DNA from 4 places in the Streptomyces sp. NPDC051738 genome. Region 2 is predicted to be linked to each of the others. Evidence: riboswitches for the same ligand, from Rfam matches in the RefSeq annotation. Region 2 holds a riboswitch; each other region holds the start of a gene.
What was found. Region 2 has a riboswitch for cyclic di-AMP ahead of ACIA8X_RS14440 (C40 family peptidase). Riboswitches for the same ligand answer to the same signal wherever they lie in the genome.
Positions count from the first base shown of each region.

Region 1: linked by a shared signal. The riboswitch ahead of ACIA8X_RS28625 (transglycosylase family protein) and the one ahead of ACIA8X_RS14440 (C40 family peptidase) in region 2 are both predicted to bind cyclic di-AMP.
Region 3: linked by a shared signal. The riboswitch ahead of ACIA8X_RS35930 (transglycosylase SLT domain-containing protein) and the one ahead of ACIA8X_RS14440 (C40 family peptidase) in region 2 are both predicted to bind cyclic di-AMP.
Region 4: linked by a shared signal. The riboswitch ahead of ACIA8X_RS37705 (LysM peptidoglycan-binding domain-containing M23 family metallopeptidase) and the one ahead of ACIA8X_RS14440 (C40 family peptidase) in region 2 are both predicted to bind cyclic di-AMP.

Region 1 is NZ_JBITCM010000013.1:106,372-111,526, reverse strand. Features, by position in the region: gene ACIA8X_RS28635 (cytochrome P450) at 1-565, shown strand, start outside; gene ACIA8X_RS28630 (transglycosylase family protein) at 733-1,758, shown strand; cyclic di-AMP (ydaO/yuaA leader) riboswitch at 1,954-2,145, shown strand; gene ACIA8X_RS28625 (transglycosylase family protein) at 2,150-2,839, shown strand; gene eno (phosphopyruvate hydratase) at 3,184-4,470, shown strand; gene ACIA8X_RS28615 (septum formation initiator family protein) at 4,586-5,068, shown strand.
Region 2 is NZ_JBITCM010000005.1:268,465-273,619, reverse strand. Features, by position in the region: gene ACIA8X_RS14450 (amidohydrolase) at 1-1,477, shown strand, start outside; gene ACIA8X_RS14445 (NAD-dependent epimerase/dehydratase family protein) at 1,625-2,683, shown strand; cyclic di-AMP (ydaO/yuaA leader) riboswitch at 2,825-2,999, shown strand; gene ACIA8X_RS14440 (C40 family peptidase) at 3,056-4,378, shown strand; gene ACIA8X_RS14435 (sugar ABC transporter substrate-binding protein) at 4,590-5,155, shown strand, end outside.
Region 3 is NZ_JBITCM010000020.1:41,757-46,911, reverse strand. Features, by position in the region: gene fahA (fumarylacetoacetase) at 1-126, opposite strand, end outside; gene ACIA8X_RS35940 (carboxymuconolactone decarboxylase family protein) at 332-793, shown strand; gene ACIA8X_RS35935 (HAD family hydrolase) at 962-1,792, shown strand; gene ACIA8X_RS35930 (transglycosylase SLT domain-containing protein) at 1,807-2,559, opposite strand; cyclic di-AMP (ydaO/yuaA leader) riboswitch at 2,565-2,752, opposite strand; gene ACIA8X_RS35925 (CocE/NonD family hydrolase) at 3,019-5,037, opposite strand; gene ACIA8X_RS35920 (peptide MFS transporter) at 5,057-5,155, opposite strand, start outside.
Region 4 is NZ_JBITCM010000022.1:30,905-36,059, reverse strand. Features, by position in the region: gene ACIA8X_RS37710 (hypothetical protein) at 1-1,342, opposite strand, end outside; gene ACIA8X_RS37705 (LysM peptidoglycan-binding domain-containing M23 family metallopeptidase) at 1,652-2,614, opposite strand; cyclic di-AMP (ydaO/yuaA leader) riboswitch at 2,619-2,776, opposite strand; gene ACIA8X_RS37700 (alpha-galactosidase) at 3,084-5,155, opposite strand, start outside.

The DNA.
Region 1 (5,155 bases), on a different contig from region 2:
CCTCACCGAGAACGAGGCCGCCGCGATGGCCTTCATCCTGCTGTTCGCCGGCTTCGAGACGACGGTCAACCTCATCGGCAACGGCACCTACGCCCTGCTCACCCACCCCGAGCAGCGCGCCCGCCTCCAGACCTCCCTCGCCGCCCACGACACGGCCCTCCTCGAAACCGGTGTGGAGGAACTCCTCCGCTACGACGGCCCCGTGGAACTCGCCACCTGGCGCTTCGCCACCGAACCGCTCAGCATTGGTGGGCAGCTCATCGCCCCCGGCGACCCGGTCCTCGTCGTCCTGGCCGCCGCCGACCGGGACCCGGAGCGGTTCGCCGACCCTGACGTCCTCGACCTGGGCCGCCGCGACAACCAGCACCTCGGCTACGGCCACGGCATCCACTACTGCCTCGGCGCCCCGCTCGCCCGTCTGGAGGGCCAGACCGCCCTGGCCACCCTCCTCACCCGCCTCCCGGATCTGCAACTCGCCGTGGACCCGGCCGAGTTGCGCTGGCGCGGCGGTCTCATCATGCGCGGACTGCGTACGCTTCCGGTGGAGTTCACCCCTGTTAGGTGAGTTCGTCCACCACCGCAAACGTGACACGCACTCAAGTCTGTGATCTTCACGTGATCTACGCGGCATTAACTTGTGACAAGTGATCGTCTGCCTATACGTTCACGGATCAACGACGGCGCCCAGGTTTCGCGCGCCGCGGTCACCGTTGTCTCGCGAAAGGTCCCCGCATGCTCTCCGGGAACGGTCGCCACCGACGCCCCCGTCAGGCTCCGGCTCTTCTCGTCGCGGCCGGAGTGACCGGCTCCGCCGTCGTCATCCCGCTCCTCGCCGCCACGGGCGCGAGCGCCGCCGAGGGCAACGTCTGGGACAAGGTGGCCGAATGCGAGAGCGGCGGCTCCTGGAGCGCCGCCGACGACGGCGACGGGCGCTACGGCGGACTGCAGTTGACCCAGGAGGACTGGGACGAGTACGGCGGCCTCGACTACGCGTCGAGCCCCAACCTGGCGAGCCGCTCCCAGCAGATCGCCGTGGCCCAGAAGATCCTCGCGGACCAGGGTGTCGGCGCCTGGCGCACCTGCGGACTGCTCAGTGGGCTCACGAAGGAGTCCGGCTCGGCCGACGTCGACACCGGTGTCGACGAGGACTCGCCGTCCGCGGTATCGGGATCCTCCGGATTGCTTGATTCATCCGGTTCGTCCAATTCGTCGGGCTCGTCGCAGTCCAATGGGTCGTCCGGCGACTCCTCCAATGCTTCGAATTCCCCCGGCTCGTCGAGCGGCTCCGCCGATGATTCGTCCGAATCCTCCCGGGATTCTTCATCTTCGCCCTCTTCTTCCACTAAGGGCGACAGTTCCGCCGAGTCCGATACGTCATCCGACGCAGAGGCCTCGCAGTCGCCCGACGGCTCCCCTGCGGGCACACCCGAAAGCGACAATCAGGACAACTCGGAGTCGGCGGCGGGCTCCTGGGGCCTCGTCGACACCGGCGCTGTCGACACCGCCGACGCCGCGACCGGGTCGGGGCGCCATCGCGGTGCCACTGCCGACGAGAGCGAGGCCGCCGAGGGCACCGCCAAGTCGTCCGGCCGCCACGCCTCGTACACCGTCCGCGCAGGCGACACTCTCGCCTCCATCGCCGACTCCCTTGACCTCGACGGCGGGTGGCGTGCGCTGTATCAGGCGAACCAGCAGGACATCGGTGCTGACGCGAATCACATCTTCCCCGGTCAGACCCTGGAAGTACCTGCCGAATAGGGTGAAAAGCAGCGGGAGTTCGCGCCCCGCTTCGCACCTGAATGTCCGTTTTGATAGCAGTGAGAGATAGATCTCAGAAGCCCTGATCGTCTTTGTCATTCCGCGAATTGCGCGTCTACGGTCGTGATCGCTCGTCACCACGAGCCCCGGCTGCCGCAACGCCGAATCCTGCCAGCGGCCGTACGGGAACAGTCGTCGCGTCAAGCGCCGTAGGCAGGAGCGGGGGACCCAAGGTTTGTGCCGGGTCCGGCAGTTGAGGCCCTTCGGGGCCGCACGGCCGGAGTCGGCTTGGGGTGAAGTCGCGTGCCAGCACCAGCGGTACGCGGCCGGGCAACTCAACCGGCCCGAACCCGACAGCTCACCTCGCAGGCGTCGGTGAGGGGATCCTTCCATGCTGTTTTCCAGCAAGGGCAAGCACCGTCGTCCGTCCAAGGCCGCTCGTGCCATCGCCGTCGTCGGCGTCACCGGTGCCGCCGCCGTCGCCGCTCCGCTGATGGCGGCCGGCAGTGCCTCCGCCGCCACCGCCTCCGAGTGGGACGCCGTCGCCCAGTGCGAGGCCGGCGGCAACTGGTCGATCAACACCGGCAACGGCTACTACGGCGGTCTGCAGTTCTCCGCCTCCACCTGGGCCGCGTACGGCGGCACCGCGTACGCCTCCACCGCCGACCAGGCCACCAAGGCCCAGCAGATCGAGATAGCCGAGAAGGTCCTCGCGGGCCAGGGCAAGGGTGCCTGGCCGAACTGCGGCACCGGCCTGTCGAGCGCCGCGTACAACGGCTCGTCGAGCGGCTCCTCGCAGAGCAGCGAGACCACCACGCGCTCCACCGAGCAGCAGTCGGCCTCCCGCTCCGCCGAGCGTCCGGCCGCCGAGAAGAAGTCGACCAAGACCGTCACCACCCCGACCGGCGAGAAGGTCAAGAAGGGTGACGGCGAGTACAAGGTCGTCAAGGGTGACACCCTCAGCACGATCGCGGCTGAGCACGACGTCAAGGGCGGCTGGGAGAAGCTGTTCAAGCTGAACAAGGACATCGTCGAGGACGCCGACCTGATCTACCCGGGCCAGCAGCTGCACCTGAAGTAACAGCGGGTCGGTAGCTGAACCACAGGGCCCTCACATCCGTGGACCTCATAGTGAAGACCTCGTGAGGGTCACCCCCGTCCCCCACGGGTTCCCCGCTCCGGTGCGTGTTCCCCCGTACGCACCGGGGCGGGGTTTTTTGTGCGCCCGGGTCGAGTGCCCCGACTCGGCACCCCGGACTCGGCGCCCCGGACTCGGCACCCCGGGTTTTTGTTCCGTTCGGAAACAATTTGCCATCGGTTCTGTTCACGGAGCGGTCGACCGCTGGCCGATCGCCCGGAGCCGGTTAGGCTCATCTCGCAGCACCCTCCGGGGTCTGCGTACCCACGTCACATCCCAAGAAGGAGATGCTCGTGCCGTCCATCGACGTCGTCGTAGCCCGGGAAATCCTGGACTCCCGAGGCAACCCCACGGTCGAGGTCGAGGTCGGCCTCGACGACGGCAGCACGGGTCGTGCCGCCGTTCCGTCCGGCGCCTCGACGGGCGCCTTCGAGGCCATCGAGCTCCGCGACGGTGACCCCAACCGCTACCTGGGCAAGGGTGTCGAGAAGGCCGTCCTCGCCGTCATCGAGCAGATCGGCCCGGAGCTCGTCGGCTACGACGCCACCGAGCAGCGCCTGATCGACCAGGCGATGTTCGACCTGGACGCCACCGACAACAAGGGCTCGCTCGGCGCCAACGCCATCCTCGGCGTCTCCCTGGCCGTCGCCCACGCCGCCTCCGAGGCGTCCGACCTCCCCCTCTTCCGCTACCTGGGCGGCCCGAACGCGCACCTGCTGCCGGTGCCGATGATGAACATCCTGAACGGCGGCTCGCACGCCGACTCCAACGTGGACATCCAGGAGTTCATGATCGCCCCGATCGGCGCGGAGTCCTTCTCCGAGGCGCTGCGCTGGGGCGCCGAGGTCTACCACACCCTCAAGAAGGTGCTGAAGACCAAGGGCCTGTCCACCGGCCTCGGCGACGAGGGCGGCTTCGCCCCGAACCTGGAGTCCAACCGCGCCGCGCTCGACCTCATCATCGAGGCCATCAAGCAGGCCGGTTACGTCCCCGGCGAGCAGATCGCGCTCGCGCTCGACGTCGCCGCGTCCGAGTTCTACAAGGACGGCTCGTACGAGTTCGAGGGCAAGTCCCGCTCGGCCGCCGAGATGACCGAGTACTACGAGGAGCTCGTGGCGGCCTACCCGCTCGTCTCCATCGAGGACCCGCTGTTCGAGGACGACTGGGCCGGCTGGAAGGTCATCACCGACAAGCTGGGCGACAAGGTCCAGATCGTCGGCGACGACCTGTTCGTCACCAACCCGGAGCGCCTGGCCCGCGGCATCGAGGAGGGCTCCGCCAACGCCCTGCTCGTCAAGGTCAACCAGATCGGTTCGCTGACCGAGACCCTGGACGCCGTCGAGATGGCCCAGCGCAACGGCTTCAAGTGCATGATGTCCCACCGCTCCGGCGAGACCGAGGACGTCACCATCGCCGACCTCGCCGTCGCGGTGAACTGCGGCCAGATCAAGACCGGCGCCCCGGCCCGCTCGGACCGCGTCGCCAAGTACAACCAGCTCCTGCGCATCGAGGAGATCCTCGACGACGCGGCGGTGTACGCCGGCCGCTCGGCCTTCCCGCGCTTCAAGGGCTGACCCGCTGACCCGCTGACCCCACCTGGGTAAGGCTTAGCCAGTCATACGTACGTCCCCGTACTCGGTCCCGTACCGTGTGCGGGGACGTACGCGTGTGAAACGGGAGGCGGGGAACATGGCCGTGAAGGACCGGGACCGGTTCTCCACCGCGACCAGGATCCGGTTGCTCGGCGAGCAGACGGCGGCCCGCGTCTACCGCTCCCAGACCAAGCGGCAGGCCCGGCGTTCCCGGCTCACCGGACGCGCCGCACTGCTCGCGCTGGTCCTCTGCTCCATGATCGTGGCGCTGGCCTACCCGATAAGGCAGTACGTCTCGCAGCGCGCCGAGATCGCCGACACGCAGCGGCAGAAGGAAGAGGCCGCCCGGCGGGTCGAGGAGCTGCGCGACACCAAGGCACGCTGGCAGGACGACGCGTACGCCGAGCAGCAGATCCGGCAACGGCTGCACTACGTGATGCCCGGGGAGACCGGCTACATCGTGATCGATCCTGACGCGGCCAAGCAGTCACGGGCCGACGTGGCCGCGGCCGACCGCCCCTGGTACGCGAACATCTGGGACGGCATCGACAAGGCCGACGCGGATGCCTCCGGCCACTGAACGGCCACCCGCCCTGGTCGGTGAGCGGCCACTCGCCGTGAACCTGGCCACTCGACCTGGTCGGTGGATCCGGCCACTGGACCCTGG
Region 2 (5,155 bases):
CGCGTACGGCCTGGCCAAGCCGCCCTTCGCCCTGGACGTCGGGAATCCGGCGGTGGGGACGATCGCCGACATCGCCGCGGTCGTGGAGCGGGCCGTGCGGGAATCCCGCCCCGGTGAGTGGATCGTCGGGCTGGGCTGGGACGCCGGGTATCTCGCGGAGTGTCTGGCGGATCCGCAGCGCTTCCCGCACCGGCGGGACCTGGACGCCGTGGCGCCCGAGAACCCGGTCTGTCTGACCGACTTCTCCCAGCACATGGTGTGGGTCAACAGCGCGGCCCTGCGCGTCTGCGGGGTCGACGCGAACAGCACGCCACCGCCCGGCGGTGTCATCGACGTCGACCCCGACGGGGAGCCCACGGGCATCCTGCGGGAGGCGGCCGGGAAGCTCGTCCAGGCAGCGCTCCCCTCCCCCACCGTCGGCCGGCGCCGCCAGGCCATCGAGGCGGTGGTGCGGGAGCTGCACACGCGCGGCATCACCAGCTACACCGAGCCGGGCCTCGGCCCCGGCGGCGCGGAGACCCTGTTCGGCGGTCTGAGCACCGACAACTGGACCGCGTACGCCGAACTCGCCGAGGACGGTCAACTCGACGCCCGGGTCAGTGTGTTGCTGCTGCCCGCGCCCATGGGCGGCTCGGCGGACGACGTACGCAAGGGGCTGGCCGAGCTGCGGCGGCCGGAGTCCGCGGACCCCCGTCTGTTGCGGGCGATCGGCGTGAAGATCTTCGGCGACGGGGTTCCGCCGAACCGCACGGCCTGGATGAACGAGCCGTACGCGGATGGCGGCCACGGCGCGTTGTGCGTGCACGGCACCACCCCGGCACTGCAGGTCGCCGAACTGCGCGAGATGATCCGGCTGGCGCACGAGGCCGGCTTCCAGCTGGGCGTGCACGTCACCGGGGACCGGGCCATCGACACGGTCGTGGACGCCTTCCTCGCCGCGAACGCCGCCTCGCCCCGCCCGGACGCCCGGCACTACGTCATCCACGGCGACTTCATCGGCGCCGACAGCCTCGCCAAGCTGGCCGCGCACGGCTACGGCGTCAACATGAACCCGGCCATCAAGTGGACCATCTCCGACCTGATGGACGAGGTCATCGGCACCGAACGCTCCGCCTACCAGTGGCCGGTGCGCTCCACCGTCGAGGCCGGGGTCGCGGTCTGCGCCAGCTCCGACGCGCCGATCACCGCGCCCGACTGGCGGCAGGGCGTGGCCGCGATGATGCTGCGGGAGTCGAAGGCGAGCGGGCGGCAGAGCGGCCCGGAGCAGTGCGTGGAGCTGGCCGAGGCGCTGCGGGCGTACACGATCAACCCGGCCCGGCAGGACTTCGCCGAGGAGTGGAAGGGGTCCGTGGAGGTCGGCAAGGTCGCCGACCTCTGTGTCCTGGACCGTCCGCTGCTGGATCTGGATCCGCACGCGATCACGGACGCGGAGGTGGTCATGACGGTGTTCGACGGACGGGTCGTGTACGAGAGTTGAGGGCTCCGCCTGCTGGCCTGCTCCACCTTCGGCCTGTCCACCTTCGGCCTGTCCCACCTTCTGCTCCACCTTTTCGAAAGCATGGCCGTGCATTGGTGACGCCGCTACCGTGATCGACCGATCTTCCGCGCGGAAGAAGGAGTGACGGTGGGCGCAGTCGGGTCGAGGGTCGTACTGGTCACCGGTGGCAGCGGGTTCGTCGGCAGCCATCTGGTCAAGCGGCTGCTGGAGCGGGGGTACGAGGTCCACAGCACCGTGCGGAGCACCGCGGACACGGCGAAGATGCGCCCGCTGCGGGAGCTGCAGGAGACGCACCCCGGTCAACTGTCCCTGTTCGAGGCGGACTTGCTGAAGGAGGGCGCCTTCGACGAGGCGATGAGCGGTTGCCGGGTGGTGTTCCATGTGGCGTCGCCGTTCCGTATGCCGGAGAAGATCAAGGACGGTCGCCGGGACATGGTCGACCCGGCGCTGCTCGGCACGCGCAACGTGCTGGCGGCCATCGAGCGGACGCCCACGGTCGAGAAACTCGTCCTCACCTCGACCGTGGGCGCGATCTTCGGTGACTACGCCGACGTCCTGGCGATGGACGACGCCGTGCTGTCGGAGCGGTACTTCAACACCACCAGCACGGTGGAGAACAACCCCTACCACTACGCCAAGACGGTCGCGGAGCGCGCGGCCTGGGACGCGGAGGCCGCCCAGGGCCGCTGGCGGATGGTGGCGGTCAACCCCGGCCTGATCCTGGGCCCTTCCCTCACGCCCGCCTCGGAGTCCGGCAGCCTCTTCCTGCTGGAGGAGCTGTTCAAGGGCTACTTCTTCTACGGCGCCCCGGACTTCAGCTTCACCACGGTGGACGTGCGCGACGTGGCCCACGCCCACATCGCGGCGGCGGAGAACCCGGACGCGAAGGGCCGTTACATCCTCGCCGCCCCGACCATGACGTCGTTCCACGAGATGGCCCGCATCCTCCGCAGCCGCCACCCCCGCGACCTCCGCCTCCCGCGCACCGCGCTCCCGCACTGGCCCGTACGCGTCCTGGGCCCGGCCTTCGGGCTGACGCAGGACTACATCCGGAAGCACCTCGGCATCCGCTTCCGGGTGGACAACAGCCGGAGCGTGAACGAACTCGGCCTCACCTACCGCCCGATCGAGCAGACGGTCCTCGATCACTACGCGGCGTGGCGGAGTCAACGCGCCGCGAAGTGAATCCGGCCGTCCGGCCGCCCCGAGCGTCGAAGGTCACAAAAACGTATCGGACATTTCACACGTCAACCTTCACGCGAGTCACACAAGTTGGCTAGGTTACGCCTAGGCCGCACGACGACCTCCGGCGAACCCCGTCGGGACGTGCGGCCTCCGCCGAGTCCGGTGCGTCCGCTGGGACCACTGGAGCCGGGGACCCAACCGAACTTGGGGTGAATCGGCCCAACCGCCCTTCGGGGCAAGGGCCGTAGGGCACACCTTCCGGAACCGATCGCCCGAACCCGTCAGCTAACCCGGTAGGCGGAGCACGGAAGGAGTACGTCGCCCATGGCGCCGGAACGCACCGCGCGTCCGGGGGCTCTGAGCCTCCCAGGCATGCGCAATTCCGCACTCGCGTCGGCGGCTCTCACCTCTGTGGCACTGCTCGCCCAGACGGCCAACGCCGCCCCCTCCGCGGGGGACGAGACACCGAGCCGCGAGGAGGTCAGCCGGAGGGTCAGCTCCCTCTACGACCAGGCCGAGTCCGACACGGGTACCTTCAACGCCACGCGCGCGGCGTCGACGGGACCGCGCAAGCGCGCCGACCGGCCGACGGATGCCGGACGCGGGCCCGTCGCCGCCCGAAGCACCCGCGGCGAGGAGAGCGGGCGCAGCGACCCCGCGCTCGACAGCGTCACCCGGCAGTGGTTCGACGCCGCCCGCTCCAAGGCGGGTCCGATCGTCCCGGCGGTGCTGCCGAGGGACAGAATGCCGGACGGTCCCACCGGGGTACGGCCCGCGCGCCCGGCGGAGCGTGCGCTGGAGGGCCTCACCGACCGGGGGCGGGAGCCGTCCGGCCGCGCCGCCCTGGAGTTGCCCGCCGCACCGGTCGCCGAGCTGCCGGCGGCTCCGGCCACCGCAGCGGCTGCCGTGGCGGAGCTGACCGCCGGCCCGATCGCCGCCCTGCCGGCCGCTCCCGAGGCTGCTCCGCCGGAGACCGGCTGGACCACCCAGGGCGCGCTGGGTAATCAGAGCATGCAGAGCAGTCAGATCACCGGGACCGCCCTCGCCCTGCCGGCCCCGACTGCCGAACCGCCGCGCTCCTCCCTGCGGACCACCAAGGAGCAGAACCAGCGCAAGCTCGACCGCGCCCGCGGGCTGCTGTCCGCGTACACCACGCAGCAGAGCACGGCACTCACGGCGATCGAGAGCCCCCTGGGCCAGCCCTCGCCGGAGACGCAGTGGCAAGCGCTGCAGGACCTCGGAGCCTCCGACCTGACCCCGGTCCCGGCGGGCGCAACGGCCTGGCCCGGCACGGCAGTTCCGCCCGCCGGCACCCTCGCGACCACCGCCACCGCACCCCAGGACACCCCGGCCGTGCGCGCCCTGGACTTCGCCCTCGCCCAGATCGGCAAGCCCTGCGTCTGGGGCACGACGGGCCCAGGCGCCTACGACAGCGGGGGCCTCACCCAGGCCGCCTGGAAGGCCGCCGGCATCACGCTCCCCCGCACCCCGCAGGAGCAGGCGACCGCCGGCCGCGGCATCGCCCTCACCTACGTCGAGCCCGGCGACCTGGTCCTCTTCCACGCCGGCCACGTCGGCATCTACTCCGGTAACGGCATGATGATCCACGCCCCCGGCCCGGGACGGGTCATACGCGAGGAGTCGATCCACTACGCCGGGGAGTCGGCGATCCACAGCGTGATACGGCCCGCCTGAGCTTTCGCCCGGCCCACCAGCCACCCCGCGTCACCCCGCCCACCAGCCGCCCCGCCCCGCCTGCGCAGGGCGGGGTGGTCTCCTTCCGCCCCTTGGTCGATACGTCCTGACAAACCCATTGACATCACCTGCGGGCAGCCGCATAGTACCTGCCACTAGAGCGCGCTAGTGGAGCGCTCCAGCCCGATCAGCACAGCGAGGTGCATGGGACATGCGCAGACACAACAGAGCCGCCGCTCTGACCGCCACCGCCCTGGCCGGCGTCCTGTTCGCAGCAGGCTGCTCCAGCGGCTCCGGCGGCAAGGAGTCCGAGGAGGGCGCCGCCGACGCCTCGGCGGGCAAGGCCACCACGCCCCGGATGACCGTGGCCATGATCACCCACGCCGCCCCCGGCGACACCTTCTGGGACCTGATCCGCAAGGGCGCCGAGGCCGCCGCCGCCAAGGACAACATCAAGCTCGTCTACTCCAGCGACCCGAGCGCCGGCACCCAGGCCAACCTGGTGCAGAACGCCATCGACCAGAAGGTCGACGGCATCGCGCTGACCGCGGCCAAGCCGAGCGCCATGAAGGCCGTCGTCGCCAAGGCCACCGCGGCCGGCATCCCGGTCGTCGGCTTCAACTCCGGCCTGGACGACTGGAAGGAGCTCGGCATGCTCGAGTACTTCGGCCAGGACGAGAACATCGCGGGCCAGGCCTTCGGCGAACGGCTCAACGACAGCGGTGCCAAGCACGCCCTGTGTGTCATCCAGGAGCAGGGCCACGTCGCCCTGGAGGC
Region 3 (5,155 bases), on a different contig from region 2:
GAGGACGTGGTCGCCGAGCCGGACGCCGATCCTGCGCGCGGAGTCCGAGCCGGGGAGGGAGAAGACGCCGTACGGAAGGTTGTGCGTGCCGAAGGGGTCGCCCTCGGGGAGATCGAAGGGGGGCATGGGGTGCTGCCTCACTCTCATCCGCTCCGTATGCCATTGCCATGTGTTCGGGCCACACGTTACGTGTGAGTCGCGTGTCTTGGGCAGTGCGGAGATCGCGTCGCCGAGCCGGCGAATCACCAGGTCGCCGCAGTGCGGTCACACCTGGCTTCTCCGCTTCGTCAGTGCAGTGAGGACGGAATCACTCACCCAGGAGGCGAGAACCATGCAGGCACGGATGACCAACCCCGCGTACGTCCTGTCCGGCGGGATGAAGGGGATCGGTACTCTCTTCCAGGCGATCGGGGAGGGTGGCCTGTCGCAGGAGCTGGCCGAGATCGTCGGGCTGCGCGCCAGCCAGATCAACGGGTGCGGCGCCTGTGTGCACGGTCACACGACCAATCTGCGCAAGGCGGGGGTGAGCGACGATCGGATCGACTCGGTCTCCGCCTGGCGCGAGGCGCCCTGGTTCACCGACGCCGAGCGGGCCGCGCTGCAGCTGACCGAGGCGATGACGAGGCTCGCGGACCGTTCGCACGAGTCGGTGCCGGACGCGTTGTGGGACGAAGTGGCCGACCACTTCGACGAGAAGGAACTGTCGGCGCTGATCCTCACCGTCGCCGTCACCAACATGTTCAACCGAATCAACACCACCATCAAGGAGCCCGCAGGCACCACGTGGGGGTGAAATCGCCACAAGCGGAGGGAAGTTGCCACCCGGAAGCGGAACGGGGGAAAGGACCGGAGACAGAAGCGGAACCAGAGCCGCAACCGGAACAGGTGTCAACACATGTGAACACAGCAGCCGTCCGGTTCGCGTCGAGTCGACGGGGCCTCCTGTCCGTATTCTCTGATCATGGCCGCACCTATCGCATATTCACTCATCGCCACTGACCTGGACGGGACGCTGCTCCGAGGCGACGACACGCTCTCGGACCGGTCCATCGACGCGCTCGCGCTGGTGGCGGCGGCCGGTGCACAGCACCTCGTCGTGACAGGGCGGCCGGCGCCCAGAGTGCGGCCGCTCCTCGACGCCCTGGGCAGCACGGGGCTCGCGGTGTGCGGACAGGGCGCGCAGTTGTACGACGCCGGCGCGGACCGTCTGCTGTGGTCCGTCACCCTGGACCGGGAGTTGGCGGAGACCGCGCTCGGCAAGATCGAGGCCGAGGTGGGGCAGGTGTACGCCGCCGTCGACCAGGACGGCGTCGACGGCCTCACGCTCATCGAGCCCGGGTATCTGATGCCCCACCCCACCCTGCCCGCCGTACGCGTCCAGCATCGCGACGACCTGTGGTGCGAGCCGATCAGCAAGGTGCTGCTGCGCCATCCCAGCCTCTCGGACGACGAGTTGGCGGCGACGGCGCGCTCGGTGGTCGGCTCCCTCGCTACGGTCACCATGTCGGGGCCCGGGACCGTCGAACTCCAGCCATGCGGCATCACCAAGGCGACCGGTCTCGCGCTCGCGGCCGAGCATCTCGGCCTCGGCGCGCACGAGACCATCGCCTTCGGGGACATGCCCAACGACATCCCCATGTTCGACTGGGCCGCGCGCGGGGTCGCCATGGCCAACGCGCACCCCGAACTCAAGGCGGTCGCCGACGAGATCACCCTGTCGAACGAGGACGACGGCATCGCCGTCGTCCTCGAGCGACTGTTCGTGGGCAGCCTGGCCGATTTCGCCCAGTAAGCCCAGGTCTTTGCCTAGTAGGGCCCGTTCACGTTGTCGATCGAGCCGTATCGCGCGGCCGCGTAGTTGCACGCGGCCACGATGTTCGCGACCGGGTCGAAGGGGTCGTACACCGTCCCCGGCACGTGATACGAGGCGAAGGTCGGGTCGATGACCTGCAGGAGGCCCTTGGACGGGGTGCCCTTGGCGGCGTTGGAGTCCCAGTTGTTGATGGCGGACGGGTTGCCGGAGGACTCACGCATGATGTTGCGGTGAATGCCCTCGTACGATCCCGGAATTCCGTTTTGCGCCATGATGTCCAGCGCGTTGCGGATCCAGCCGTCGAGGTTGTTCGGGAAGGTCTTCACGGAGGCCTGGGTCGCCTGGGCGACGGAGGACTTCTTGGCGGGGGCGGACGCCTTGTCGGCCGTGTTGCTCGCCGTGCTCGCCTTCTTCGTCGCGCGGACCTTCAGGTCGAGGCCCGGGTGGATCAGCCGGGGGTTGTCGCCGATGGCCTTGCGGTTGTCCTTGTAGAGCTGCTTCCAGCCGCCCTGGGCGTCGTACCGGTCCGCGATTCCGTAGAGCGAATCGCCCTTTTTCGTGGTGTACGTGACGGATCCGACCTTGGCCGGGGCGGTGGCCTGGGCGGTGGCCTGGGCCGGCTCTGCGGCGCTCGCGGTGGTCGCGCTCAGGAGCGGGAGGGCGAGGGCGGCGGTGCCGGTGCCGGCGGCGATGACGTGGCGGGTGAGCGGGCTGGTACGGGGGCGGCGGTGCTTGCCTCGGGGCATGGCGCTGTTCCTCTCCGGCGCCTGCGAGGTGAGCTGTCGGGTTCGGGCGGGGAGGTGCCCGGTCGCACCGCCGGGTGGCAGCGTGACTTAACCCCGAGCCGCGCCGGTGCGCCATCAAGGCGGCCGGTTCGGCGACTTACCTGGGTCCCCCGCTCCTGCCGTGCGTGAGTGAGTGAGTCGGTGGGTGAATCGGGCGGCGGCAGGATTCGGCGTCCGCCCGACGAGCGGGAACGTATGCGAGAGCACATGCCCGGAACAAGTGCCGTGGCCCCTGTCGTGCCGGTTGACCATGGTCTGGTGCGTATGGGGCACTTGATCCTTTGCGGTTGCCAAGCCTCAACTTGCGCTTGGCGCAAGGAGGGACGCGGTCTGCCGGGCAGGGTGGGCGACTACCCGTGCGTGACCCAACTCACTGGCATCCACAAGAGCGGCAAATCGGGCAATGAATCCAACTCGCCTTTAACCGGCTGTCCGTGGAGTCCGTTTCTCCCATGTCCGGTGGAAAAGTACCTCTTGGCCCTCCAGGCAGATCACCTCGTTGGAGGTGACGAAGTGCTCCTTGCCGCAGCTGATCTCCGAGCGCGTGTGCACCGTGGCGTCCCACGCCAGCTCCGGGCGGTGCAGGCGGATTGACCACTCCGAGCGGGTGCGGGCCGACAGGGGGTCCGCCTCGTTGATCGTGTACGTCTCCAGGGCGTCCTCGGTGAACTCCAGACCGTCGGGGTACACGCGCGTGCCGCCGTAGCGAGGGTCGACCTCCAGGCGCCACTCGCCCTTGGCCACGTCCCGTACGACGAGTCGCTCGGGGCGCGGTTCGTCCAGCGTGATGGGGGTGTTCACGCCGAGCGGCTCCGCCTGCTCCGGTTCCTCGAAGGTGATCTCCGTTTCCTCGCAGCCGATCGCTGTCCCGTCCAACGCACGTGCGCGTACCGGAAGTTCCAGGGAGCTCCCCGCCGGTTCGAGGGTGAAGCCCGCCGACGAGTCGGGCTGGGGCCAGATCCACGGCCAGTACGCGGAGGAGACCGCGAGACGGATGCGGTGACCGGGCGGGAAGACGTGGCCGATGCCGTTCAGCTCGAAGGTCACGTCCTCGGTGGCCCCCGGCTCCCACGGCACCGCACGATCCCGGCCATGGCGGGCCGACAGGTTCAGCACGCCCCGCGTGACCAGGGTCGAGGAGCCGTCGGGCGCCACGTCGCACAGCCGGGCCACGACCTGCCCGCGCGGCACCTCCGACGTCAGCCGCAGCCGCACCTTCGGCCGCCCCAACACCCAGGTCTCCTCGCCCACTTCGAACTCGAAGCACGCCGATCGCCCGTCCTCCTCCCGCTGGTCGGGCGGCAGGTCGGCATCGTTGCCGAAGGGAAAGAAACGGCCGGCGTCGAGGCCCGTATGCATGGGGGAGCGGACCAGGACGGGGGCGCCCTGGAAGGCGTACGTCAGCCCGCTCACGTGAGGAGAGGGCCAGGCCGGCTCGCCGACCCAGCGGCCGGGCAGCTCGGCGTACACCGTGGCAGGGCGGTGAGAGTCGCTGACGTACGCGCGCAGCAGGGGCTCGGACATGACGCCGGTGTCCTCGCCCTTCAGCCAGTGGTCCCACCAGCGCAACGTCTCCTGGAGGAAGCCGATCGCCGGGCCCGGCGGCAGGCCGCGGTCGGGGTACTGGTGCGACCAGGGGCCGATCAGGCCGCGGACACGGTCGGTGGGCAGGTGCTCCACGAGGCGCAGGACCGTGTCGCGGTACGGGTCGTGCCAGCCGCCCACCGCAAGGACGGCGGCGTCGATCGCGCCGTAGTCCTCGCAGACGCTGCCGTGGCGCCAGTAGTCGTCGCGGGTCTGGTGGTTCAGCCAGGTGTGGATGAACGGGTCCACGGACTCCAGACGCCCCAGCCACATGTCGCGCCAGGCCTCGCCGACGTACTGCGGATCCGGCGGCCGGGAGACGAAGGCGAGCATCGTCGACGCCCAGGCGTGCATGTCCACCGCCAGGACGGAACCTCCCATGTAGTGCACGTCGTTGTCATAGCGATCGTCCGTGGAGCAGACGGTGACGATCGCCTTGAGCGGCTCGGGTGCGAGGGCCGCGATCTGGAGGGAGTTGAAGCCGCCCCAGGAGATGCCGAACATGCCGACCCGGCCGTTGCACCAGGGCTGGGCAGCCAGCCAGTTGACGACCTCGGCCCCGTCGGCCAGCTCCGTCGCCGAGTACTCATCGGTCGGCATGCCCTGGCTGTTGCCGTGCCCGCGGATGTCCACGCGCACGGAGGCGTAGCCGTGGCCGGCGTACCAGGGGTGGCGCTGGTGGTCGCGGGGTGCGGTCCAGTCGGTCAGGCGGTACGGCAGGTATTCCAGGAGCGCCGGTACGGGCTCGTCGGTCAGCGGGCGCCACACGCGCGCGTACAGCAGAGTCCCGTCCGGGAGCGGGATGCAGAGGTCCTCGTGAGTCGTCTCGTAGGGGAAGGACGTACGGATGTGCATGAGCGGGTCCCCCGTCGGGTCAGTGCACCGGGTGCATCGTGCGGCGCAGCCAGCGCGCGGAGGCCATCACGGCCAGCCCCGCGGCCACCGCGATCGCGCCGTTGACGCCGAAGTAGGC
Region 4 (5,155 bases), on a different contig from region 2:
CGTCGATGTCGGTGTCGTTCTCCCAGTCCGCCGGATGCCGCCCGGTCACCAGGCGCTCTCCGGTGTCGGCGTCGTAGTAGTACCAGGGGAACTGCGGGATGACACCCAGCTCGGCCTGCTGGATGGCGAAGCCCTCCAGGCCGGGGCGGTCGGGGTCGAGGTCGGCGATGTGGAAGCGGTCGCCGTGTCCGGCGCCGTCGACGACGTAGCGCAGGGCGCCGTCGCTGCCCACGACGTAGTTGCCGTCGGCGATCTCGTCCGTGCCGTCCTGGTCGACGTCGACGGTGCGGATCTGGTAGAAACTGGTGGCGCCGCTGTCGGACGGGACGACGTACTTCCAACGGCGGGTCAGGTCCGTGCCGTTGAAGTCCCAGGTCTGGAAGAGGATCCGGAAGACACCGCGCTTGGCACCGACCCGCGTGACCAACTTGGTGACCAGGCTCGGGTGTTGGCCGTCGAGGTAGGCGATGCCGAAGTGGCCGCCGGAGGGGCCGTCCGAGACTAAGTCGTCGGGGACGGGCTGCCGGGTGCGCTCGGTGCCGGTCGTGCCGTCGATCACCGAGACGAACTGGTTCGCGGGTGAGGAGGCGGTGACCCTGGCCCCGTCCGCGAAGGTCGTCCCGTCGGCCGTGTGCACCAGCACCTCGGCCTTCCCGTCGCTGTCGAGGTCGTACACGGTGACGTTGTCGTCGTTGCGGTATCCGCCGATCGCCGTCGAACCGCTGATCGCGGCGGGCGCGGGGTCGTTGGCGCCGTTCCCGCCCACCTGTGTGTACGAGCCGGGACCGAGGTCCACGCGCCACAGCCGCTCACCGGTGAGGGTGTACGCCTCCAGCAGGTCGGGCTTGTCGCGGGTCTGGGAGAGGCGGCTCACGACGAGTTCGTAGCGTCCGTCGCCGTCGAGGTCGCCGGGCCAGGCGTGCTGCACTACGTAGCCGTCGGCGGTGGCGAGCGGGATCTCGGCGTAGCCCCGCGAGAAGTCGAGGGCGGCCGAACTGACCTTCCTCTCGTGCCCGTTGATCACGGCTCGCACGGTGTACGTGCCCACGCCGCGGGTGTTGTCCTTGTACGTCGTGGAGTTGATGACCGGCGCTCGGTTCAGTCGGCGCCCGTTCTTGTACACGTGGAAGGCGACGGCGTTGCCGTACCGCGCGTACTCGGTGCCGAGCAGGCGCCAGCTGAGGAAGGTGCCCTCACCGGAAGGTACGGCGACCAGCCCCCGGTCGAGGTTCTCCACGGTCCGGAGCGGCTCGGCGGCGTGACCGGCGGGCGCGGAGAACAGCCCGGCGAGCAGGGCCGCCGCGGCGACGGCGCCGATTCTTCGGCGTCGATTGGCGTGCACTGGAGCTCCTTTGCGAGAGGGGCGATCAGCCTGTCGGCGAGTTCCTCGACCACGGCGGCGGTGTCGTCGGCGTGCGCGCCGTTGCGGCAGAAAGCGCTTGCAGCACTACGGACACCACTCTGTCCTCGCTCTCCCCTCACTGTCGACGCCCTGGACGCGCCTGCCACAAGATCGCAATGCCGCGATCATGAACAGGCGCACCCGGACGCCGCGCCCATCGCCGACACCGCGCGCCAACACCGAAGGCCGGACCCGGGGATCGGGGTCCGGCCTTCGGTTGCGTGTCAGGCGAGGCAGTCGGCGGCGGGGTCAGCCGATGGCGACGCCCTTGGAGCGGAGGTAGGCGACCGGGTCCACGTCCGAGCCGTAGTCCGGCGTGGTGCGGATCTCGAAGTGCAGGTGCGGGCCGGTCACATTGCCGGTCGCACCGGAGAGGCCGACCTGCTGCCCCGCGGTCACGGTCTGACCGGCCGAGACGGAGAGCGAGGAAAGGTGGGCGTACTGGGCGTAGTAGCCGTCGGCGAGCTGGATGACGACCTGGTTGCCGTACGCGCCGCCCCAACCGGCGGAGACGACGGTGCCCGCGCCGACCGCCTTCAGCGGGGTGCCGGTCACCGCGGAGAAGTCGACGCCGGTGTGGTAGCCGCTGGACCACATGCTGCCCGCCACCTTGTACGCGGTGCCGACGGCGGCCGTGGAGAGGGGGGCGCTGAAGCCGCTGGCGGTGCCGACGGTGTCGGCGCTCTGGTCGGCCTTGGTCGTCGTCGAGGCGGAGGACTTCGAGGCGGACGCATCCGTGGACGACTTCGAGGGCGAAGACGAGGAGGACGAAGGCGAGGAAGCGGACGGCGACTTGGGGGCGCTCGTCGCGGCCTTCTTGCCGCCGATGCTGAGCTTCAGACCGGGGTGGATCAGCGACGGGTCCTCGCCGACGGCCTCACGGTTGTCGGCGTAGAGCTTCTTCCAGCCACCGCTGACGTTCTGCTCGTTCGCGATCTTCGAAAGGTAGTCGCCGACCTTCACGGAATACGTCCGCGTACCCGTCTTCCGGTCCGCGCCCTTCTTCTCGGCGGCCTTCTTCTCGGCCACCTCCTTGCCGGTGGTCGGCAGAGTCTGAACGGCCTTTTCCGAAACGGACTGCAAAGGAGCGGCGTGGGCACCGGTGGCCCCGATGAGCGGGAGAGCGAGAGCGGCTCCGCCGGTTCCGGCGACGGCGATGGAGCGGGTGAAGCGCAGGGACTTCGGGCGGCGGTGCTTACCCTTCGCGGGCATGGCGAATTCCTCTCCGGCGCCTGCGAGGTGAGCTGTCGGGTGCGGGCTGGAGATGCCCGGTCGCGTGGGGACGCGACTTGACCCCAAGCCGTTCCGGAGACCGGAACAGGCGGTTGTACCTGTGGGTCCCCCGCTCCTGCCGTACACGGGTGAGTTTTCGCGGGATCCGGTCGGCGGCAGGATTAGGCGTCCGTCCGGATTGGTGGCGAACGTAAGCGAGGAAGACGCATGGGAACAAGTGAGAGGTTCCGCCCGAATGCGTTCCTGTTGATCCCTTGTGGGAATTACCGGTGACCCTGCGTGAATTATGGGTACGTCGCCCGACTCAAAACCCCTTGAAAAGCATGTGGATTACGTGAACATGACGGGCGACGCACGGTCACGAATATGACGCTCCTCACGTGACTCCGCTCCAGCTTCCTTTACTCCAGAGCGAGTTGGAATGAATGTGCCAATTCGGACAGAAACCCTAGATGCGACGCAGGCGGATAACCGTCGCATCGAGGTCGCCGCGCACATCGGCGTGAAGCCCGTGATGCAGCAATACGGCACCTCGGTGAACTTTGCCCGTTTCACGGCATTCGTACGATGCCGTCGGGTCGAGCCCACGCAGCCGCAGCGCCGGCACGGCCTCGCCGTAGCTCTGCGCCTGGAGCCAGGCGAGCACGACCGTCTCGTCGCCGAGCACGTACTGCACCGCGCTCAGCCCGCCCCGCGGGGGCCTCAGCCGATAGAGGTCCCCACGCTGCACCAGATGCCGGATCTCCTTGTAGAGCTCCACCCATTCCCGCGCCTCGGCGAGCTCGTCCTCGGTCCACTGTGTGAGGTCACCGCCGACGCCGAGCACCCCGGCCATGGCGCTCACGAACCGGAACCGGAGGGAGCTGACCCGGCCGTTGAGCTGGTTGTTCGGGCTGTCGGTGACCCACGCCGCCATGACCCTCGCCGGATGGATCTGGCTGAAGCCGTGCTGGATGGCGAGCCGGTCGAGCGGGTCGGTGTTGTCGGAAGTCCACACCTGGTCCGTGCGGCTCAGCACGCCCAGGTCGATCCGGCCGCCACCACCCGAGCAGGACTCGAAGGCCACGCCCGGGTGGGCGGCCCGCAGCCGGTCCAACAGGGCGTAGAAGGCGCGCACATGGTCGACCCAGAGCCGCTGCGGATACGGCTCACCGGGCCAGCCCGCGTCGCTGAAACAACGGTTGAAATCCCACTTCACGTAGTCGATCGGGGCGCTGGACAGGAGCCCGTCCAGCCGCTGCCAGAGATAGTCCTGGACGTCGTCGCGGGCGAGGTTCAGTACGAGTTGATTGCGGAATTCCGTACGCCTTCGTCCCGCTTGGTACTGCACCCAGTCCGGGTGGGCCCGGTACAGCTCGCTGTCCGGATTGACCATTTCCGGCTCGACCCAGATACCGAACTGCATGCCGAGAGCGTGCACGTAGTCGGCGAGGGGCTTGAGGCCGGACGGGAAGCGGTCCGGGTTGGGCGTCCAGTCGCCGAGCCCGGCGCGGTCACTGGTGCGCGCTCCGAACCAGCCGTCGTCGACGACGAACAGCTCGACGCCGATCGCCGCGGCCCGCCGGGCGAGGGTGCCCTGCTGCTCCTCGGAGATGTCGAACTCCGTCGCCTCCCAGGAGTTGAAGAGCACGGGCCGGTCCTGATCGGCGTCCGGGATCACATAGGCGCGCTGGTAGGCGTGCCAGGCTCGGCTCGCGCCCCCGAAACCGCCGTCGCTCCACAGCCCGGCGAAGACCGGCGTCACGAACGACTCCCCCGCCGCAAGCCGCAACAGCCCCGAGTCGTCGTACCCGACCCCGCCGGTGATCTGCACGCGCGCGTCCGGCAGCTGGGCCACCGCGATCCGCCACGACCCCGACCAGGCGAGGGCGCAGCCGTACACCTCACCGCGCTCCTCGGTGGCGTCGGTGTCGAGCGCGACCCACGGCAGGAGCGGGTGCCCGGTGTGGCCGCGGCGGCTACCGATGATCTTCTCACCGTAGGTGAGGGGCGACTGCGTCAGGCGGGACTCCGCGGCCCAGCGTCCGTGCAGCTGGGACAGCCGCCAGTCCTCGCGGTCGGGCAGGGTCCAGGTGGCGGAGTCGGCGCGCAGCAGCTCCAGGTCGGGCCCCTGGTTGTCCAGGGTCACCCAGCGCTCCACGACGTCGTCGCGCATCAGGTAGTGCAGCGTGATGGCCAGCGCGCCGTCCCGGAACCGGAGCTTCAACTCCTCGCCCGCAGCACCCTCCGCACCCTCGGTGCCCCCGGTCTCGTACGCCTCGAAGGTCCACTCGGTGCCGCGCCCCTCGTCGGTGCGCAGGGACAGGGCCGGCCGGACGAAGCGGGGGCCGCCCTCGACCGGGTACTCCTCGTGTCCGTCGAGCTGCGACTCGAAGCCCCGGTACGCCGGGAGGGGGCGTGCGGCCAGCTCCTCGGCGTCGGCGAGCGCGATCCGCGGGCCCCAGTGGAGGTGCAGCAGCTCGTCGGCCTCCGTCAAGTGGAGGGCGTAACTGCTGGTCGGCCCGGAAAGAACCCAGGTGC